4 regions of the Gracilibacillus sp. JCM 18860 genome follow, and region 1 is predicted to be linked to each of the others. Evidence: riboswitches for the same ligand, from Rfam matches in the RefSeq annotation. Region 1 holds a riboswitch; each other region holds the start of a gene.
The links. A riboswitch is a leader RNA that binds a small molecule or an ion and turns the genes downstream of it on or off. The one in region 1 is predicted to bind S-adenosylmethionine.
Positions count from the first base shown of each region.

Region 2: another riboswitch for S-adenosylmethionine. It lies ahead of ACZ5R4_RS08040 (methionine ABC transporter ATP-binding protein); the one in region 1 lies ahead of ACZ5R4_RS05840 (inorganic phosphate transporter).
Region 3: another riboswitch for S-adenosylmethionine. It lies ahead of ACZ5R4_RS20635 (alpha-hydroxy-acid oxidizing protein); the one in region 1 lies ahead of ACZ5R4_RS05840 (inorganic phosphate transporter).
Region 4: another riboswitch for S-adenosylmethionine. It lies ahead of ACZ5R4_RS11805 (OsmC family protein); the one in region 1 lies ahead of ACZ5R4_RS05840 (inorganic phosphate transporter).

Region 1 is NZ_AP043868.1:1,109,169-1,114,873, reverse strand. It holds gene ACZ5R4_RS05850 (aminotransferase class I/II-fold pyridoxal phosphate-dependent enzyme) at 188-1,360, opposite strand; gene ACZ5R4_RS05845 (methionine biosynthesis PLP-dependent protein) at 1,353-2,459, opposite strand; SAM riboswitch class I at 2,543-2,642, opposite strand; SAM riboswitch class I at 2,873-2,973, shown strand; gene ACZ5R4_RS05840 (inorganic phosphate transporter) at 3,213-4,289, shown strand; gene cobA (uroporphyrinogen-III C-methyltransferase) at 4,282-5,046, shown strand; gene ACZ5R4_RS05830 (hypothetical protein) at 5,092-5,364, opposite strand; gene ACZ5R4_RS05825 (cell wall hydrolase) at 5,605-5,705, shown strand, end outside.
Region 2 is NZ_AP043868.1:1,554,660-1,560,364, reverse strand. It holds gene ACZ5R4_RS08065 (ABC transporter permease) at 1-463, shown strand, start outside; gene ACZ5R4_RS08060 (bile acid:sodium symporter family protein) at 680-1,642, shown strand; gene ACZ5R4_RS08055 (SLAP domain-containing protein) at 1,704-2,090, opposite strand; gene ACZ5R4_RS08050 (MetQ/NlpA family ABC transporter substrate-binding protein) at 2,181-3,023, opposite strand; gene ACZ5R4_RS08045 (ABC transporter permease subunit) at 3,046-3,714, opposite strand; gene ACZ5R4_RS08040 (methionine ABC transporter ATP-binding protein) at 3,707-4,732, opposite strand; SAM riboswitch class I at 4,817-4,924, opposite strand; gene ACZ5R4_RS08035 (PTS sugar transporter) at 5,130-5,705, shown strand, end outside.
Region 3 is NZ_AP043868.1:4,258,347-4,264,051, forward strand. It holds gene acsA (acetate--CoA ligase) at 1-1,445, shown strand, start outside; SAM riboswitch class I at 1,464-1,573, shown strand; gene ACZ5R4_RS20635 (alpha-hydroxy-acid oxidizing protein) at 1,755-2,654, shown strand; gene ACZ5R4_RS20640 (glutaredoxin family protein) at 3,204-3,449, shown strand; gene ACZ5R4_RS20645 (sugar-binding transcriptional regulator) at 3,629-4,648, shown strand; gene gap (type I glyceraldehyde-3-phosphate dehydrogenase) at 4,700-5,705, shown strand, end outside.
Region 4 is NZ_AP043868.1:2,332,302-2,338,006, reverse strand. It holds gene ACZ5R4_RS11830 (MOSC domain-containing protein) at 157-870, shown strand; gene ACZ5R4_RS11825 (hypothetical protein) at 932-1,303, shown strand; gene ACZ5R4_RS11820 (sigma-70 family RNA polymerase sigma factor) at 1,290-1,799, shown strand; gene ACZ5R4_RS11815 (hypothetical protein) at 1,796-2,032, shown strand; gene ACZ5R4_RS11810 (sodium-dependent transporter) at 2,109-3,449, shown strand; gene ACZ5R4_RS11805 (OsmC family protein) at 3,469-3,909, opposite strand; SAM riboswitch class I at 3,996-4,102, opposite strand; gene ACZ5R4_RS11800 (hypothetical protein) at 4,131-4,319, shown strand; gene ACZ5R4_RS11795 (SLC45 family MFS transporter) at 4,520-5,705, shown strand, end outside.

The DNA.
Region 1 (5,705 bases):
TTTAAGCGAAGCAACAGCCAAATTTGCCGTTTATTCGCTTTATAAACTGCATTTCAACGGAAGCACTGGGCCAAGTTGCCGTTTATAGTCTTTTTAACCGCACTTCAATTGAGGCAAGAAGCCAAATTACAGTTTATCGAAGCGATGCATTTAGGAAATCAAGCCCCCAGTCCTTTTCTCTTCTCCTCTATAATGGAAGGCTTAATTTGCTTTGTTGGAAAGATTGATTAAGATCCTTGATCAAATCATCGACATTCTCTATACCTACAGATAAACGGAACAAGCGATCCTCGATCCCTCTTTCTTTTCGTTCATGTGGAGGCATTGCTGCATGAGACATGGTAGCAGGATGAGAAAGAATAGATTCCACAGCCCCTAAGCTTACGGCAAAGACTGGTATTTCGAGCTTTCTAACGAATCCCTCTATGTCAACATTTTCTGATAATAAAAAGGATAGGACTGCTCCACCACTTTTGGCTTGGGAATGATGAACGTTAAAACCAGGATGATCCGTAAGACCTGGATAATACACTTTTTCAATCGCATGATGTTCATCCAAAAATTTAGCAATTTCAAGTGCAGATTGGCTTGATTTGGTTAGTCGAGTCTCCAAAGTTTTCATTCCTTGAATTAAGGTATAGGAATCCTGTGCACTTAGAATGGATCCAATTGTATTCTGAATAAATTTTAATTTTGCAGCTAACTCTTCTGTTTTTGCCACAGCTAATCCAGCTACTACGTCACTATGACCAGATAAGAATTTAGTCGCACTATGGAGCACAATGTCTACACCAAGATCTAGTGGATTTTGATACAATGGTGTCATAAATGTATTGTCTAAATAAGTATAGCAATCATTGGCTTTAGCTAACTCCACCACTTTCTTAATGTCAGTGATTTGCAATAAGGGATTTGCTGGTGTTTCCATATAAATAACCTTTGTATTACTTTGAATAGCTTTTTCAATTTCTGCGATGTTTGTCATGTCAACAAAAGTATGGCTAATCGAGAAGCTGGTCAATAGCTGACTGATAAATCGATAGGTACCTCCATAAACGTCTTTTGTCACAACGACATGATCTCCCGCTTCCAATAATAAAAAAGCTGAGGAGATGGCTGCCATGCCTGAAGAAAAGGCATAGCCTGCGTATCCATTCTCTAACTGCGCAATCGTCTTTTCTAAAATTTCTCTGGTTGGGTTACCTGAGCGGCTATAATCGAATGGTCCGAATTCATTTATTTCTTTCTGATGATAAGTAGATGATAAATAAATCGGAGGATTTACGGCACCTGTCACCTTTTCGTTAAATCCTTGTTGTAGCCCTGCATGAATAAGCTTTGTATCAAATTGGTTAGACATGAAGTAATTCCTCCTTGCTCTTTAGTAGAGCTTGATCTAGATCTTCTTTTAAATCTTCTATATGCTCAATACCGACAGAGAAACGTAACAGCCTTTCACAAATACCACGTTTTTCACGTTCTTCTAAAGGGATATCTGCATGCGTTTGTGTTGTTGGATAAGTGATAAAGCTCTCCACCCCACCTAAGCTTTCCGCAAAAGAAATGACTTTTAAATGGGATAAGAAGGGGCCAACCATTTGTTTCTCCTTAATCCGGAAACTAACCATTGCACCTTTACCGGGATACAGAATGTCTGTTACTAAAGGGTGCTCCTTGAAAAACTGTTCAAGTGCTCTAGCATTTTCCTGTTGCTTCTCAAGGCGAAGACTTAACGTTTTCATGCCTCGAATAAGTAACATACAATCAAATGGTGACAATACAGCTCCTATGGCATTGTGTAGATGGGTTAGTTTTTCTGCTAACGGTTGATCCTTCACAGCAACTAGTCCAGCAAGAACATCATTATGTCCACCTAAATATTTCGTTGCAGAATGGACGACAATATCTGCTCCTAGTGTAAGTGGCTTTTGGAGATATGGTGTGAAAAAGGTGTTATCTACGATTAAAAGCAGCTGGTGTTCTTTAGCGATCTGGGCAACTTTATGAATATCTAACTCGATTAACAGTGGATTTGTTGGCGTCTCAATAAATATTGCCTTTGTTTTCGATGTGATTTGTTCTGCAATTTCTTCTGGTTTCACATAGAGAAAATCGACCGCATATGCTTCACTATAGTGACTAAATAATCGGTATGTTCCACCATAAACATCCTCTGTCACGATGATTTGATCTCCTTTTTCAAATATGGCAAGCACTAATTGAATCGCAGCCATACCGGATGAACAAGCAAATCCCTTAGTGCCTTTTTCAAGGTCGCTTATGGCCCTTTCTACAATATCTCTGGTTGGATTACGCGTTCGCGTATAATCAAAACCGGTAGAATTGCCAATTGTTTCATGCTGGTAGGCTGTCGATAAATAAATAGGTGGCTCGACGGCACCTGTCTTTGGATCAGATTTATTCCCAATTTGAGCTAATGATGTTTCGATATGCTTCATTTCGATCATTCCTCCTACGATATGCTATAAAACGAAAAGGGACTTTCTCCCGATAAGAAGAAAGTCCCCACATTTATACATACTTCTTATCTTCGGTAATTACCTTCTGGATTTAGCACCATGCATAAAATGCTGGTTGCTGAGGCATCATCGGGCCAGTCCCTAAACCTCTCTTGATAAGCTTAAAATATTTAGTTGTTAAAAAGTTTTGGAAATACTATACAATATATCATACAATCACCAGTAAAAAAATACAAGAAAAAATTTAAAAAAATTAAACCTAGTAAAACCATTGGTTATAAAGGATTTTTAGTGGATTGCAGTAGCAATCCAAGGAATTGACCTATTGACATTAATTGTATTTACCATTATATTCAATACAAATCATTTAATAACTTAAAACATTATATGCTTTCTTATCCAGAGAGATGGAGGGACTGGCCCGATGAAATCTCAGCAACAGGCATTTGAGGCACTGTGCTAATTCCAGCAAGACAACCTTGGCAGATAAGAAGAAGTATTTAACTTCTACTTTTAGACCAAGTAGAAGTTTTTTGTTTTTTTGAAAGAAAATAGGATCTCGCTAATAAATCTGGACGCGAGGGTAAGAAAATTAGCGGCAACCCTATACGACATTTTGATGAAGCATTATGTTGATATGGAGAGAAAAGCATTCACGCCCGGAGATTCACTTGAAATAAAAATGCAGGTTTCATTTCTAAGAAGATAAAAATAGAGGAAGTAGGATGAAAAATGTTAGTCATTTTAGCTTTTTTTGCCGCATGTTTATTTGCTTTTAATATCGGCGCTAGTGGCTCTGCCGCTAGTATGGGAGTCGTATATGGAAGTAAGGTAATAAAACATAAAAAAGTGGCATTATTTCTAGCTGGTTCAGGAGCCATAGTTGGTGCTCTTTGGGGAGGAAAGCATGTTACTCATACACTAGGAAAGGGAATTATTCCAGAGGAAATCATGGATGTTCGCATCGCTACAATTATACTGGCCGTTTCTGCGTGTACTTTATTTGTTACGAATTATATTGGTATTCCACTTTCTACTAGTGAGGTAACCGTTGGTGCTATTGTCGGAATTGGTTTGTCTTTTCAGCAAATATATGCCGTTTCTATATTAGAAATCGTCGGTTTATGGCTTCTTATCCCAATTTTAGCTTTTTTTGTGACATATACGCTTGAAAAAGTAAGAATGAAATACCGAGACAAGATAAAGGTCTCATTTTCTAGTAAAATATTAGCAGGACTGTTAATTATAACAGGTATTTTTGAGGCAATAGCCGCTGGTATGAATAATGTGGCGAATGCGTTAGGACCATTGGTGGGAGCAAATTTAGTAACAATGGAGATTGGTTTACCTGTCTTAGCGTTAGTGGTAGCGCTTGGTAGCATCTTATTTGGGGGAAAAGTGTTAGATACCAATGCCAAAAAGATCACAAATCTATCACTGGCAAACGGAATTGTTGTTTCAAGCACAACAGGGATATTAGTTATTGCTGCCTCCTTTTTAGGAGTTCCTATCCCAATGACCCAGGTAACGACGACGGCAATTGTTGGAATCAGTGCTACGAAAAGCTGGCAAAATGTTTGGAAGGAAAAAATCATCCATCGTATTGCAAAGGTTTGGATTTCTTCACCAATCATTTCATTAGTGATTTCCTATAGTTTAACCGAAATCATTATTCGTCATTCTTACTATACTGTAATCTTATTATTCTTAACGATACTTATTACAATCGTGTTAATGAAATATCAAGTAAAGTCAGAAACAAAGCAACAAGAACATCAATTAAGAAGGGAATGGGAAGAGATTGGGTAAAGTATATTTAGTAGGGGCAGGACCAGGCGACAAGGAACTAATTACGTTAAAAGGAATTAGAGCGATTGAAGAAGCAGACGTTATTTTATATGATCGTTTAATTAATCAAGAATTATTAAACTATGCAAGAAGTGAGGCAGAATTAATTTTTTGTGGGAAGGAACCGAAATTGCATGGTGTTATTCAGGACGAGATAAATCGTTTACTCGTTCAATATGGAACAGAGGGAAAAGTCATCACGAGATTAAAAGGTGGCGATCCGTTTATTTTTGGTAGAGGCGGGGAAGAAGCACTTGTTTTAGAAAAAGCTAATATTCCTTTTGAAGTAGTACCTGGTATCACATCAGGTATAAGTGCACCTGCATATGCTGGAATTCCATTAACCCATCGTGGGCTCAGTGGTTCCGTAAGCTTTATTAATGGGTCCAATCCTGAATCAAGATCATTAAAGGAATGGCAGCATATAGCTAATGGAACAGAAACTCTTTGCTTTTACATGGGTGTGAGGAATTTTCCTAAAACTGCTGAATACCTTATCCAAGCAGGTTTAGAAAAGACAACACCTGTAGCAATCATTCACTGGGGAACGACTAATAAACAAAAAACGATTGTAGGTACACTCGAAACAATCACGGATCGATTAGATGAGATCACGAATCCGTCAATGATTGTTATAGGTCAAGTTGTCTTATTGCATGATCAACTACAATGGTTTAATAAGCAAGCATTAGAAAATGCTGGAGCTTCATCATTATAAGTAATAAAACCTTGATTCATTACGATGAATCAAGGTTTAGTATATTTAATCGACATCTTTCTCTCGTGCTTTTTGCATTTGTTCTTGTTCTTGCTCCCAACCCCATTCAGGATTAATTTGATTAATTAATTGATCTATCTCTTCTTGTGACAAGTCTTTCTTTCCATTGGAGTTGTTAATATAGGATTTTAGCTCCCATTCACCACCTTTTTTATTATCTAATTCCTTCCATTTTACCGTAAATATATAATCATTGCTATGAATATCGGCATGTATAAGTAGTATATCTTTATGAAGTATTAGCTTCGACAATCTCATGTTATACCTCCTTTTCTTAAGGAAAATTCACAACATTGCTAGTATTCGAAGGAGACGAAGAAAATAAGCTTCCAATTATAAGGACTAAAAATAAACGATATTTTAGTCTTTGAATATTTCATATTCATTATACCATAAATGTAAGGGTTTTCTTTAAGTGTTACCTAAATCCTTTCGTTCAAACCTGGTACATTTTGAAAGCTTTTTGAATATAAAGAAAGTAGGTAAGGGGTGAAAGAATTGGCGGTAGTGAAAGCAACGGAAGAAGATGTGAGATTACTAGCTAGACTCATGCGAGCTGAAGCAGAAGGTGATGGCAAATTAGGTATGCTTATGGTAGG
Region 2 (5,705 bases), 450 kb from region 1:
GCTCCTAACAGGTACTGTATCGAGATGGAACATTGTCGGTGTCTATTATTTAATTGGAATCCTTCTATCCACTATCTCACAATTTTTGGCTGTTTATGGATTGTGGATTAGTTCTAGCTTTGTCATGGAGGAGCCGATTCCTTTTATTAACTTTTGGAAGGCAGGGATGGCTTATTTACCAGCAAGCTGGTTTTTACTCACAATCGCTCTCTGTATCTTTGGATTTCTGCCTAAATGGACCCCAATAATATGGGGATATTTAGTTTTCTCCTTCATCGTGGTTTATTTAGGTGAAATGTTAGATTTGCCGGAATGGTTAGCACAGTTATCCAGCTATTCACATATTCCACAGCTCCCGGTCGAGGCATTTGATTGGTTACCAATCATTGTTCTAATCGGGCTAAGTCTAATAGGCACCGTTGCTGGATTTATTGGTTTTCGAAAAAGAGATGTTATCGGCTAGTGGCTGGGACATAATTAAATAGGGATAATGAGGAATCCGAACAATTTTCTGACTGGGTTACAGTGCAGAAATATTAATGTTTGGATTTTCTCTATTTAATTATTCTTTTGTCCCTGTCTTTTTTTGTCGATATACATAAAAGATTAATTAAATAATATTTGAATTTTTCAAAAAATAAGATATAATTTCTGAAATGATAATAAGAGGGGGAATAAAATGAAAGCATTAGAAAGAGTTAGCAGTTTTGTTGGAAATACCTTTGCGATTTGGGTCGTACTATTTGCAATCTTATCATTTCTCGTACCAGCAGGCTTTACATGGTTAGCAGCATATATTACGCCATTATTAGGAATTATTATGTTCGGTATGGGACTCACACTCTCCACTAGTGATTTCAAAGAAGCATTTAAACGACCAAAGGAAGTAGCAATAGGAGTTGTAGGACAATTCCTAATCATGCCATTAATTGCCTTTGCGCTTGTAACCATTCTACCTGTATCAAAGGAGGTCGCAATTGGAGTGATTCTCGTTGGATGTTGTCCAGGTGGTACATCATCCAATGTGATGACATACTTATCCAAAGGAGATACAGCATTGTCGGTTTCGATTACTGCGGTTTCTACGATTCTGGCACCGGTTTTGACACCTGCACTTATTTTTCTTTTTGCCAGCCAATGGCTAGAAGTATCGGCCGCTTCCTTATTTGTATCAATCGTACAGATTGTTTTAGTACCGATCTTGTTAGGCTTACTTGTTAAAGGATTGTTGAAGGATAAAGTAGAAGCAGGGGTAAAGGCAATTCCATTAGTATCAGTTATTGGTATCGTAGCAATCGTTGCAGCAGTAGTAAGTGTGAATCAAGAACAAATTGCAAAAATGGGCTTATTAATATTTCTTATTGTCGTCCTTCATAATACATTTGGCTATCTATTAGGTTATGGGCTTGGAAAACTTACTAAAATGGATCCAAAACAGCAAAAAGCTGTATCAATAGAAGTCGGGATGCAAAATTCTGGTCTTGGGGCTACGCTGGCAGCAGCACACTTTAATCCACTATCTGCTGTTCCTAGTGCTATATTTAGTGTATGGCATAATATTTCTGGACCGATTGTAGCAACTGTTTTTCGTAAACTACAAGAAAAAGAGGATAATAATCTGCAGAAGAGTGAAAGTGCCTAATATATAAAAAGATCAGGTTCTCATAAGAGAATCTGGTCTTTTTCTCGTTAGAGACAAAAAATTAGTCCGCTTTCTTGATTTCCATCTTCATCGTGTTTGACACCTTATCTGATTGGTAGCTTCCTTTTGGGAAAATAAAGGTCCAGGGCATGCTTGTTTTTGGAGGGATGTGTAATCTATTTTCTTGAAATGAATGACCAGCAATCATTTCTTGCTCTTGAAAAATAACTAAATCTACCTTGCTTAAATCCACTCCTGTTTCGGAAAAATTGTGAATTAAATTCGTATACAACAATTGATCCTTATGGTTAAAAGCATAGCGAATGGTATTGAAGGTAATCGCTTGTTTCTGATCTTCCTTTGTTGAGTGAAACACCTGTTCAATTATGGCTAAATCACCTTTAGCAATGGTCTTTTCCCAAGCGGCTTCTAATAATAATCGTTGCATTTGCTCATCTCCCTATAACTTTCTTTGATTTAATCATACTTATGAAGGAAAAGCAAAAAGCAGGCACCACATGTTGTGCCTGCTTCTTCGTTATTCTGATACTGGTACAACTGATCCGTTGTATTCTTCTTCGATAAATGTTTGAATTTCATCAGAGCGAAGCACTTCTACTAATTTTGCCAATGCTTCATTGTTTTCGTCTTCGCTACGAGCTGCAATAATGTTAACATATGGTGACTCAGAGCCTTCCAAGATTAATGCATCCTCTGTTGGAACTAAACCTGCTTCTAAGGCATAGTTAGTATTAATAGCTAGAATAGCATCTTTTTCTCTTTCATAGAACTCAGGTAAAAAGCCTGGGTCGATACTAGCATCAAATTCAAGGTTTAGAGGATTTTCAACAATATCATCAACAGTTGCAGATTGTTTATCTACATTCTCATCAATTTTGATTAAACCTTCTTTTTCTAATAGAGCAAGAATTCTTCCATGGTCTGGTACATTACGACTCATAATAAAAGTTGTACCCTCTGGAATATCATCGATATTGTTTATGTTCTTTGAATAAATTCCCATTGGCTCAATATGAATACCACCTAAATTAACAATATCAAAATCAAATTCTTCTTTTTGTTGCTCGAAGTAAGGTATGTGTTGGAAATAGTTCGCATCTAATGTTCCATTATTTAAGTCTTCATTTAAGAATGTGTACTCTTGATAGGCTTCCACCTTAAGTTCAATGCCTTCTTCTTTTAAAATAGGAGCAGCTTTTTCTAATACTTCAGCATGTGGCACACTGGTCGCACCAACTGTAATAGAAGTTGTCTCCTGGTTTCCTTCTTCATTGCTTGCATCCTCATTCTCTGAAGTTCCACAAGCTGCCAATACGATTAATACAGATGCTGTGAATAATAAAGCTAGTAATTTTTTCAAAATAAATCATCCCTTCTAAATTTTATCTTTTATCTACCGCTTTGGATAGTAAATCCCCAATTAATTGAAAAACAAACACAATAGCGATAACAAATATGGTACATATAAGGACTACATCGAAATCTCTTCTTAAGAAACCTTTCATATAGGCAAGATCCCCAAGTCCACCTGCACCAATTATACCAGCCATTGCTGTATAGCCGATTAAGGAAATAGCTGTTACCGTAATACCTGATATAAGAGCAGGCATTGATTCCGGTAAAAGCACCTTAAAAATGATGGTGTGAGGTTTTGCCCCCATTGATTTTGCTGCTTCGATAACACCTTTGTCTACTTCTTTTAATCCTATCTCTACCAGTCGTGCATAAAAGGGAGCCGCTCCAATAATTAATGCAGGGAGTGCAGCCTTCCATCCTCGAATCGTACCTATTAGAAAATCAGTGAAAGGAAATAAGAGTAGGATCAAGATAATAAATGGTATGGCTCGAAACACATTGACAACCGTTGCAGTGACAAAGTTAATAAAGCGATTTTGCCAAAGGTTTCCTCTATCTGTTAAAAACAGCAATAGCCCAAGTATAATTCCGAGAATGAGAGTTCCAGCTACGGAGATGAGTGTCATGTATAAGGTTTCTTCTGTTGCTGTCCATAAATCCTCCATGTTTACATTTGGAAATAATTCTTTAAGCATGACGTAACACCTCAACTTCCACACCAGAGGTTTCAATAAATTGAATAGTTTTGGATAGAATATCTTTCTCTCCGTTTAATTCAATATACAATGTTCCATAGGCACCTTCTCTAGTTGGGGCAATAGAGCCTTGTAGAATATTAATTTCTACATCAAATTTTCTAACGATTTCTGTAATGAGGGCCCTTTTAGCATCATTACCAATAAAGTGTAGCTTGATTACTTCACTATTGTCATGATTGGTTATGAAGTTTTGCAATTTATCTTGTTCATGCTCTAATGGATTTAATTGCTGAACAAATCGCTTTGTAGTAGCTGACTTCGGACGAACAAAAACATCCAATACGTCTCCCGTTTCGACAACTTCTCCACTCTCCATAACAGCGACTCGATTACATATTTTTTGAATGACATGCATCTCGTGTGTGATCAAAATAATAGTAAGACCTAGTTTCTGATTAATGGACACAAGTAATTCGAGAATATCATCGGTTGTTTCAGGATCTAATGCAGAAGTAGCTTCATCACAAAGCAATACCTCTGGATCATTGGCAAGTGCACGGGCAATGCCAACTCTTTGTTTCTGACCACCACTTAGTTGTGCAGGATAGGAATTTTCTTTTCCAGATAATCCTACTAGATGAATTAATTCAGTTACCTTTTCAGATCTCTTGGCTTTTGGTACACCTGCTATCTCTAGTGGAAATGCAATATTATCAAATACGGTTCTAGACCAAAGGAGGTTAAAATGCTGGAAGATCATACCGATCTTTTGACGTTTTTTCCGCAGCTGAGCTTGAGACATATTCGTTATATCAAGCTCTTGTATTGAAACAGTACCATTTGTTGGTTCCTCTAATCGATTAATCAATCGGATAAAGGTACTTTTTCCAGCACCACTATAGCCAATTACACCAAATATTTCTCCTTTTTCTATGTTTAATGAAACATTATTGACAGCTTGCACTTGTTGTTTATTTGTCTGATATAGCTTTGATAAGTTTTCAATCTTAATCAATCAGCCCACTCCTTTCTCTGGGGTAGAAAAACAAAAAATCCTTTCTGTACAAGAGGACAGAAAGGATGTATGCTCCGCTTAGTCCTCTTATCTTTCAAAGCGAACTTGCTTTGATGGAATTAGCACCTATCAGAATCATCTGACGGTTGCTGGGTTTCATAGGGCCAGTCCCTCCACCTCTCTTGATAAGAGTATTACTTTTATTATAAAGGTAATCATAGCATGACAAATAAGTGAAGTCAATAAGTCTACTAATTGTTGTAATCATCGGACTTTTCAGAAAATTCAACTCTAGTACTTTGAATAATTTTTACTCTTTTACTCTACTATAGTAGCGTATTAGACAATTTTCGACTATAATAGACAATTGGTAGATTAAATGAAAAGAGGTTAAGAGATGAAACATATCGCAATAATTGGTAGTAGTGGTGGGAACCTCTATAACCTTGGTGGAAAAAAACCAGCTAAGCTACTAGAAGAAATTAGAGTTCAAGCAAACAGTGCAGGAATGAAGCTTCACGCTGTCCAGTTCGTTGGTGCTGAAGAAAGCATGGACTCTGCAAAACAAGACACAAAGGCGTCTTTATGGCAACTTGATGAAAGTGGAACATTTACTCAAAGTGAAAGAGCTAATCTTAGTGTCGTAAATGAAGAAGCGCGATTATTGGATCAGAAAATTGCCGATTTAATAGAAGAAGAGCAAATAGATGGATTAATTGTAATGAGTGGTGATCCAAATGATACGAATCAACACGTCATTCGTGCTGCCGCTAAGAAACAAGTACCAGTAGTAGGAACTGGTGGTACTTCTATGGCAACTATTGCCACCTTGGGTGCTAGAGTAATAGCAACCTCTGGTACCACTGGAACAACCAATCGAACGAGGGCTGTTTCGTTTATTACTTCTTTAAGTAAAGAATTTCAACTGTCGTATCGCCCGATTTTAGGAAGCAATCCATCCAATCAAATATCA
Region 3 (5,705 bases), 1.2 Mb from region 1:
CATTTAAAGAAATAAAAGATAAAACAGATCATTATGCTAGGATTTTAAAAGAAAAGGGAGTCAAAAGAGGGGATCGTGTTTTTGTATTTTTACCAAAAACAGCAGAATGCTATATTGCAATCTTAGCGGTTATCAAAGTAGGAGCAATCGCAGGGCCGCTTTTTGAAGCCTTTATGGAAGAGGCGGTAAAGGATAGGATGAATGATTGTGGAGGAACGGTACTAATTACTGATCAACAACTAGTAGGAAGAGTTCCACAAAAAGAGATTCCTAGTCTACATACTATTTTATTTGTAGAAGACTTGGAAAAACAACCTTTAGTACCTGTTGAAGGTGATGAGCTTGTAGAATGGGTTGACTGGGAAGATGGTTTAATAATTCATTATACAAGTGGATCAACTGGAAAGCCTAAGGGTGTGTTACATGCCCACCGAGCCGTTCAGCATCATATCGTAACAGGTAGATGGGTGCTCGATATGAAAGATGAGGATGTCTATTGGTGTACCTCTCATCCGGGGTGGGTGACTGGTAGTGTGTATGGATTGTTCGCCCCATTATTAAACAGAGCAACGGTGGTGGTTCAAGGGGGCAGATTTAAAGCAGAGAGTTGGTATTCGTTAATTGAGGAATTAGGTGTTACGATTTGGTATAGTGCCCCAACCGCATTTCGAATGCTGTTATCACAAGGAAAACTCCATGAAAAATATGATCTATCCTCTCTCCGTCATGTATTAAGTGTTGGAGAGCCACTAAATCCCGAAGTTATTAATTGGGCTTGGGAAAATCTCGGTGTACGAATTCATGATACGTGGTGGATGACAGAAACGGGTGGTCACTTAATTGTAAATCTACCATCTGAAAAGATTAAGCCAGGTTCAATGGGGCGACCACTACCAGGAATGGAAGTTGGTATTCTTGATGATGAAGGAAATATCCTGGATAGTGGTGAAGTAGGACAATTAGCAGTAAAAACTCCTTGGCCAGGCTTGATGAAGGAGATATGGGGAAATAAAGATAAATTTCAATCGTATTTTCAATATGAAGGCTGGTATCTTTCTGGGGATTTGGCCTTACAGGATGAAGAAGGCTATGTCTTTTTTCAAGGTAGAAATGATGACATGATAAATTCTGCAGGGGAAAGAATTGGTCCATTTGAAGTAGAAAGTAAATTAATCGAGCATCCAGCTGTTGAAGAGGCTGGGGTTATTGGAAAGCCAGACGAATTACGTGGTGAATTAGTCAAGGCATTTATTACTTTACGTCAGGGCTTTACAGAGTCAGAGGAATTACTCGATGAGATTCGCTTATTTGTTCGCAAAAATCTTTCAGCACATGCTGCTCCTCGCGAAATAGAAGTAGTAGAAGAGCTACCAAAAACGAAAATTAGTGGAAAGATTTTGCGAAGACAATTGAAAGCACAAGAAATTCAAAAACAACAAACATGAAAAAAATAATACAACATACTCTTATTAAGAGCGGTGGAGGGAATGGCCCAATGAAGCCCAGCAACCTATAAACTCAATGTTTACAAGGTGCTAAATCCAGCAAACGTCAAAAGTTTGGAAGATAAGAGGGAAATAACTCTCTCTTGTTTTGATGAACAGGAGGGAGTTTTTTTCTTAAAGAAAAGCCGTCTTTAGGACATCGCCTCTAGGATTCGAAAGCGTCAAAGAAGCGTCCCTTTGACTAACGGACGGTCGCGTACCCTTTTGGGTTAAGGATAAGGAAAACCATTTACAATAGGAGGAGACAACATGACAGTAACCAAAATGAACTGGATCAAATTATTAGAGGAAGAGGCAAAACAAAAATTGACACCAACTGTGTTGGAATATTTAAATAGAAGTACGGAATCTACTTACGGTAATGAAGAAATAAAATTCAATAATCCGAAGAAAACGATCAATAAATTGCCTACAATACTATTAGGTGCAGTGGGAGCACAAACTTATTTCCATGAAGATGGTGAACTAGCGACAGCAAAAGCAGCAGCTGAAAAAAATATCCCTTTTATAGTAGGCATCAATTCATCCTACAGTGTGGAGGAAATTAGTGATGTATCCAATGAACATACATTATGGTTTTCCGCTAATCTATTACAAGACATTGATTTAACAAAGCACTTCGTCCAACGGGCAGAATTAGCAGGATATCAAGCCATTGTTATCCCATTATCAAATAATTCGGTTAATGGTATGGATTCGTGCGAAAAAGGTAATGGGAATTTTGTCGTAGATCCTATTTTTCATCGAAAAGCTTATGGAAAAGATAAAGAAGCTTTTCAACAGTTAATTCTTTCTGAATATAATACTTCGTCAGTCAATTGGGAGAAGATTAATTACCTTCAACAGTTCACGACATTACCTGTGTATCTCCAAGGTGATGTACAAGAACAAGACATTCGACAAGCCCTAAAATACCGTATTAGTGGAGTGATTTTGCCGAATGGGCTGAAGTTGAGGGCAATGAGAGATATAGTAGGAGAAGCATTTCATCTGATTGTGGAAACTGATGTTTATTCCAAGGAGGATATACAGTACTATTTGGCATCTGGCGCCGATGCAGTTTCTATTCAGAAGGCTTATATTTATGGGCTGAGTACAGATGGAATAAGTGGAGTTAAAAAGGTCATCGATCAATTGATATCATATTAGGAAGCAACTGAATCTGGGACAAAACTGAATAGAGAAGATGAGAATCTGAACGGTACTATGATTGAACGTAGTCAAAATACATATTTTTTTCTTTCTTATTGTCCCAGTTTCATATAACATTTGTCCTGCAATTGAGTAAAGTTAGTTGCTTATTTTGCAAGTCACACTCTCATTTTTGCAACTATCTCCATAATCTTGCAAGTCACACTCTCTTTTTTGCAACAAGCTCCATATTCTTGCAAGTGACGCTCACATTTTTGCAACAAGCTCCATATTCTTGCGAGTTACGCTCACATTTTTGCAACTAGCTCCATATTCTTGCAAGTTACGCTCACATTTTTGCAACAAGCTCCATATTCTTGCAAGTCACACTCTCATTTTTGCATCTCACTCTTTATTGCTATTAAATCACTTTCTGAATAATCTGACCACCATCTGTTCATAATTTATCTTAATGCGATACTAGTGAACATTTGTTTAAAAAATTTTAGTAATAGGATATAGTAAATTAACAGATAATAATTCTAATACGAGAAATGAGGGTAATTATTGATTGTTAAATTATATGGGAAGAAGGACTGCTCCCTATGTTTAGATGCAAAGATATTATTAGAAATATTACAAGAAGAGTATGGTTTTGAGATAGAAGTAATTGATATTTATCAAGATGAGACATTATTAGATAAATTTCATTTAATCATCCCAGTTGTCGAGATAGAAGGGGAAATTGTCGACACAGAAATAATTGATCTACCTAAAATAGAAAATTTTCTGAAAACAATTCAGCAAAAATAGTTGAGTCATTCCATACATTTTGATACAATTATTTTGGAAGTTAATTTAGCCATCCAAAATTACTAACCAAATTAGGGAAATGAAGGCTTTCATGACGAAAAGCCCAATTTTTTGTAGTGAGTGGGACGTAATTTGGCTAGGAGGGACATATTTTTCCCGGAGAAAAGGAGCGTTTCTGTTTGAAGGAATTATTAGATATTCAAGAAAAATTGTTCCCAGATATTTTAGATGTCATGCAAAAACGATATAAAATTCTACAATTTATTCAGCAAATGCAACCGATTGGCAGAAGAAGTTTATCTGAAAATATTAATTTCAAGGAACGTCTAGTAAGGGCTGAGATTGAATTTCTAAATAAGCATGGATTTATCATCGTCACTTCAAAGGGAATGCGCGTGACGGAAGAAGGAAACGAGATTATTGTCAAATTGGCGCAATTCATGAATGAAATTTCCGAATTCCGTGTTTTAGAAAACCAAATTAAGGATAAATTACAATTGGAGCATGTTATTATCGTTTCTGGGAATAGTGATGTGCATACAACGGTAAAACAGGAACTTGGGAAAGCATGTGTCCAGTACTTAAATACGATCTTAACTTCCAGTCAAACGATAGCTGTGACAGGTGGCACGACAATGACAGAACTTGCGAATCAAATGAAGCCACTCGAACATGCTAGAAATTGTACCTTTGTACCGGCTCGCGGTGGTCTCGGTGAACAAGTAGAGATTCAAGCTAATACCATTTGTGCGCAAATGGCGAAAAAAGCAAATGGTCAATATCGCTTGCTATATGTACCAGATCCCTTAGGAGAAGAGTCTTACCATACGATCATTGAGGAACCGACTATCAAAGAGATCCTTGATCTGATACATGATGCAAGAGTTGTTCTTCATAGTATTGGTGATGCTGTAACGATGGGTAAACGAAGAAAAGCATCCGATCACGTATTGGCAAAGCTGGAAAAAGGAAATGCTGTCAGTGAGGCGTTCGGTTATTACTTTGATGAGGATGGTCAAGTAGTCTATAAGGCAAGAACTGTAGGAATACAGCTAGAAGATCTTGAAAAAGCAGACTATGTAGTAGCCGTAGCTGGAGGTAAATCAAAGGCAAAAGCTATCTATTCATACTTCAAACAAGGGAAAAGCAATGTGCTGATTACAGACGAGGCAGCAGCAAAAGAGTTATTAAAGGGTTAATCCCCTTTAAATATAAAATTTAAGTTTCACTTTAAAAAGGAGGAAATTAGCATGGCAGTAAAAGTAGGTATTAATGGTTTTGGCCGTATTGGTCGTAACGTATTCCGTCAAGCTTTAAAAAATGATGAGGTGGAAGTAGTTGCTGTTAACGATTTAACAGATGCAAACATGCTTGCACATCTACTTAAATATGACTCAGTTCACGGAAAACTAGAAGAAGAAGTATCTGTAAAAGGTGATACGCTTGTTGTAGGTGGAAAAGAAGTAAAAGTACTTTCTGAACGTGATCCAGCTAATTTACCATGGGGTGACCTTGGGGTAGAAATCGCAGTAGAATCTACTGGTATTTTCACACAACGTGATGCAGCAGCTAAACATTTAGACGCTGGTGCGAAAAAAGTTATCATCTCTGCACCTGCAAAAGAAGAAGATATTACAATTGTTATGGGTGTAAACGAGGACAAATATGATCCAGCTCAACACCATGTAATTTCTAATGCTTCTTGTACAACAAACTGTTTAGCTCCATATGCCAAAGTATTAAATGATACTTTTGGAGTGAAGCGTGGTATGATGACAACTATTCACTCTTATACAAACGACCAACAAATCCTAGACTTACCACACAAAGATTACCGTCGTGCACGTGCAGCAGCTGAAAATATCATTCCTACAACTACTGGTGCTGCAAAAGCAGTATCTTTAGTATTACCTGAACTAGAAGGTAAATTAAATGGTATGGCAATGCGTGTACCAACTCCAGATGGTTCATTAGTAGACCTTGTTGCAGAGCTTGACAAAGATGTAACAGTTGAAGAAGTAAATGCAGCACTAAAAGAAGCTGCTGAAGGTAAACTAAAAGGTATCCTTGGATACTCTGATGAGCCATTAGTATCTGTAGACTATATTGGTAACACGAACTCTTCTACTATTGATGGACTTTCTACAATGGTAATGGAAGGGAATATGGTAAAAGTAGTATCTTGGTATGACAATGAAATGGGATACTCTAGCCGTGTAGTTGATTTAGCAGCATACCTTAAAGCTCAAGGACTAT
Region 4 (5,705 bases), 1.2 Mb from region 1:
CTTCTTTTTAAACGCTTACATAAGAACCACAACTCTTATTATATCGTTTTGATTTTTAACAGATAACCAGAAAAATTAAAGAAGCTTCTTTAAAAATTTTAGAAATTTCCATAGAATAGATATTACCTTACATAATTCTGTCAGAGGAGAGATGAAATGAACCCACCAATTATTCGAAAATTATTAACAGGCAAAGTGAAAAAATTAGGAAGTCCAGAAGCTAAAGACAAAATGGATCGTGAATGGGAGAGTGCTATTTTTAAGCAAAGTGTAGAAGGGAGGAAGTGGCTTAGCAAAACGGGACTAGCAGGTGATGAGGTAGCAGATACGAAAAATCATGGTGGTCTGGAAAAAGCAATTTTTGCCTATTCAACCCATCATTATGACTATTGGCGCAAAGAACAAGGGATAGAAAAGATTGGAATAGGTGCAATGGGGGAAAATTTAGCGGTAGAATCTTTAGATGAACAGCGTGTTTGTATAGGAGACACCTACCGATTTGGTGAGGCAGTTATCCAAGTGGCTCAACCGAGAAGGCCGTGCTGGAAGCCTGCAAGACGATATCGCATCATGGATTTTGCTCTGCAGATACAGGAGACAGGTAGAACAGGGTGGTATTTTCGCGTATTGGAAGAAGGCTATGTTCAAGCAGAACAGGAATTAATTTTGCTAGAGCGACCTTACCCTAAATGGACGATTGCTCAATGTAATGAAGTGATGTATCGTAAAAAAGATGATTTAGCTCTCGTAGAGGAACTAGCTTCCTGTCCATTCTTAGCGGAAAGCTGGAAAGAGACCCTGTCGAAAAGGTTGAAAGGAAAGAAGACATCCTCTAGTGATAAACGTGTATTTGGTCCAAATAAAAATTAGAAGTGAACCTTTCTATCTACTTACTTGTATAAGTAAGTAAAAGAAGGAAAGGAAGGACAATATGACATTAGGTTGGTTAATCAGTACAGTTGTTGTGGTGATCTTAGGAAATGTTTTCGCAATATTTATCGCTACGTTAAACAAAAAGGTGGTCAAGGATTCACAAGGCAAAATTGATTTTAAGAAAACAGATATTTATTTTCAATGGACGAGATGGGATAATATTAATATTGTAGTTGCAGGATATACGTATCTCTGCCTGATTGGTTTATGTATTGTTTTACTTCGCGGAGATAATATTGAAAGCCCTTGGGTGCAATTTTTTCTTCATCAGACCGCTATATTTTCTTTACTCACCATTATTTGGCTTATCTCTAGAATTGTTTATGTACTTAAGGGAATAAAAAAACGGTGGCCAGATGAATTTGAATAAGGCGGAGCAAGAAGAACAATACAGCCTTGAGGAATTGTTCGTTTCTTACAAAACCCCTATCTATCTTTTTATCTACCGTTACTGTCAGGAGGAGCAGCTAAGTATTGATATCGTCCAGGATACCTTTTTGCGTTTTCATAAATATCAACATCAATTTGATGCGAGAAAATCCTCGATCAAGACCTATTTATTTCGCATGGCCTATCAATTGATGATTAATCGGTTGAATAAGAGGCAACGCTGGAAGAAGCTTTTGCCATTTTTATACCAGCAAGAAGCCCAACATGAAAGCATGTCGTCTATTGATAAACTTACGATCCAAGAAGCTATCAAACAATTACCTGAGCATCAGCGTGCAATCATTTTATTAACCTATTATCATGATTTAAGTCAAAAAGAAATTGCGAAAATACTAGAAATACCTATTGGGACCGTCAAATCAAGATTACATGCTTCGTTGAAAAGATTAAAAGAGCTATTGGAGGGAACGGCATGAATAAAAAAGAAATACCAGAAGAGCTCAAAGAAAGGTTAGAGGAGTTTCATGTAGAAATCCCTCAAATACCACTGAAAAAAAACAAGCTAGATCAGCTAGCAGACTGGATCTGTAAGCCTGTGAAGAGTCCTTTGGAGTTCCTTTCCATACATGAGAAGTCTACGATCAAGCTTGGTTTATATCCATTGTTTGCGATATTCATCCTACTTCTACCTACGATGTTTTTAATCTAATCAAGGAACAATCCTACACTTCCCTTAAGACCATATAAAGTTTATAATAGTCTTTATATGAAAAGGAGTGTTTGCGATGCGTGAACAATGGTCATCCAAAATTGGGTTTATTATGGCTTCCGCTGGTGCTGCGATTGGACTAGGTGCCATTTGGAAGTTTCCATATCAGGCAGGACTAAATGGAGGAGCAGCATTTTTCCTATTATTCATTGTCTTCACCCTTGTGATTGGATTATCGATGCTAATATCAGAATTTGTAATTGGGCGTGGCGCGAAAAAAGAAGCGATCACGGCTTATAGAACCTTAGCGCCAAATAGCCATTGGAAAATGATCGGTCAGCTAGGTGTATTAGGCTGCTTTCTATTGCTTTCCTTTTATAGTGTGGTAGGTGGTTGGGTCTTGATTTATAGTGCTCAGTCTGTTGTTGGTCAAGTAATTAAGGATGGAGCGAATTATGAGCAATTATTTGGCGCTGTCACCTCCTCGCCCGTCATTACGTTAACAGGGTTAGCGCTGTTTTTACTCATTAATGTTGCTGTCATTTCTTTTGGAATAAAGAATGGGATTGAAAAAGCGAATAAATATATGATGCCATTATTGTTTTTATTTTTTATTATCCTTGTCGTTCGTTCCCTCACTCTAGAAGGGGCTGCGGAAGGGATCTCTTTTATTCTAAATCCAGATTTTTCTAGCCTAACAGGAGAGGGAATTCTCTATGCGCTTGGTCAATCCTTTTTTGCTCTAGCAGTGGGTTTTTCTTGTATGGTTACCTATAGCTCTTATTTAGGAAAAGAAGTGAGTATCCCGGCATCTGCTTCCTCTGTTGTCGTGATGAATATTTTCGTCTCCTTATTAGCGGGATTAGCTATTTTCCCGGCAGTGTTTGCCTTTGGAATTGAGCCTACAGAAGGGCCGGGCTTATTGTTTATTATTTTGCCGACAGTATTTGCTCAAATTCCTTTCGGGGAAGTATTCTTCTGTCTATTCTTATTATTATTTTTATTTGCGACTTTAACGTCCTCCTTTAGTTTATTAGAAATTATCGTATCTGCCTTCACGGAAAATGGAAAAAGATCGAGAAAGAAAGTGACCTGGATTTCAGGACTTGTTATGTTCATTGCGGGTATTCCAGCAGCCCTGTCCTCCAGTATTCTAAAGGATTTCATGGTCTTTAATAAAACAGTATTTGATGCAACAGATTATTTAGTGAGTAATATTTTGCTACCACTCGGAAGCTTACTTATTGCGATGTTTATCATTCATCGAATGGATAAAGCGCTGGTGGAAGAGCAGTTTAAGATGTCTAACAACCTATCCAATGGCTGGTATCAAATCTGGAGAGTTGTCATGACTTGGATTGTACCGGTCACGATTCTCGTAGTGTATGTGAATTTGATCGGGATATGGAAGTTATAACCATCTCAAGGAGAGATGGTTATTTTTTTATGACAGTGGTAGAGGAAAGATTAACAAGGTTTTGAATCGTATCACCTACTGGACAATGCTCCTCTAAAAATGTGACAAATTCCTCTACTTTTTCTTTTGGAGCATCAGTATCAATGTAAAAGGTTGAGCTTATTTCCGAATATCCTGGGCGCACATCCCCCTTATCGAAAAATCCGTCCAGATCAATATCCCCTTCTAATTCAACACGGAAATTCTTTAGATCAATATCAAATTTTTCAGCATACGTACGTGCCACAATCGATTGGCAGGATCCTAATGCAGAAAGTAATAATTCTACTGGGTTCATTGCAGTATCAGTGCCACCAAGGGATGCAGGTTCGTCAACCATCACCTTATGTCCTCGGGATTCCGTTTCTACTAAAACCTTTTCCTTTAATGTTGCTGTTGCTTTAAATGTGTGAATAGCCATGCTTGTTTCCTCCTAAAGTAAGATGTGAAAAAGCCCTTCTCTAAAAAGGGGAGAAGGGCTGATTACCGATAGTATAATTGCTTTCCTTCTCATCTTTCGTATTAAAATACGTCTGAAGTTGGCACCATACTTTGAATAAAAGTTGGTTGCCGAGAGATCATAGGGTCAGTCCCTCCCCCTCTCTGGATGAGAAATATCCATATAGTTTCATAGACTATATCATGAAAAAAGAAAAACATCAACTTAGTGAAGAACAGGTTGTCGAAAAAATATATTTTGCTCATCTCGCTATGGAGAGGAGAGATAGTCAAGATAAAAAGATATATCTTGGCAATCTAGCTAGGAAGAGGAGCGTTCACCAAGATATATTGCAAACAGCCCCTCATATGCTAATCAAAATAGATTTATAGAAAAAAAGAGATATTCGGAACATTAATGCAATCGATTGCGCTATAAAATAATTTCAGATATAATATGAATTGCTCGATTAAAAAAGTAATAGTATTTAAATATCGTAACAAAAAACCATTTAGAACAAATGAAAGCTTATGTGCAATCGATTGCATTTTGAAAGCGGATAAATGAGAGGTTTAGGTTTAAGGAGGATATTATGTTAGCAGAAGAAATTAAGACAGAAGAAGAAAGCAATGTAAAACAACAATTACCGAATCTACCAATCAGTACGATATGGTTGATTAGTTTTGGTTTTTTAGGAGTACAAATGGCATTCTCCTTGCAAAGTGCCAACATGGGGCGAATTTTTCAAACGATTGGAGCAGATCCTACTAAATTAGGATTTTTCTTTATATTACCGCCACTTGCAGGGTTAGTCGTTCAACCGATTGTTGGTTATTTATCCGATCGAACGTGGATGCCGAGGCTCGGCCGGAGAATCCCTTATTTACTCGTTGGTTCCATTGTCTCTGTAATAGTTATGTGTTTATTGCCGAATGCGGGAAGCTTTGGTTTTGGGTTTGGTTCCATGCTTGCTTTAATGTTTGGGGCGGTAACGATTTTATTTATGGATCTCTCATCTAATGTTGCAATGCAGCCATTTAAGATGATGGTAGGAGATATGGTCAATGAAAAGCAAAAAGGATTCGCTTATTCGATCCAAAGCTTCCTATCGAATAGCGGGGCTGTTTTAGCTTGTATTTTCCCATTTTTACTAACTGCAGTAGGTGTTTCCAACACTGCGCCTAAGGGAGTTGTCCCACCATCAGTGGTTATTTCCTTTTATGTCGGTGCGGTAGTTCTAATCATTTGTAGTTTATTTACGGTATTTAAGGTGAAGGAATATTCCCCTTCGGAATATGCTCTTTACCACGGAATAAGAGAAGATGCGCATAAGAAAAAAACGAGTATGTTTGGCTTACTCCGCAGTGCTCCAAAAGTATTTTGGACAGTTACACTTGTTCAATTGTTTTGTTGGATGGGCTTTCAATATCTTTGGACATATGGTACAGGTGCTGTTGCGGCGAATGTGTGGAATACGACAGATCCTTCAAGCTCTGCTTATCAAGCTGCAGGTAACTGGTTCGGCATCTTGTCCGCAGTACAATCCGTAGCTGCAGTACTATGGTCACTTGTACTATCACGTATTTCTAACCAAAGAAGAAAGCTGGGTTATGCGATTAGTTTAGTGCTTGGAGGAATCGGATTTAGTTCCGTATTCTTTATCCATCATCAATGGCTTTTAGTTATCTCCTTTACCCTAATAGGAATCGCTTGGGCAGCCATGATGACCTTTCCATTTACGATTCTTACAAATGCATTAACAGGGGAAAATATGGGGA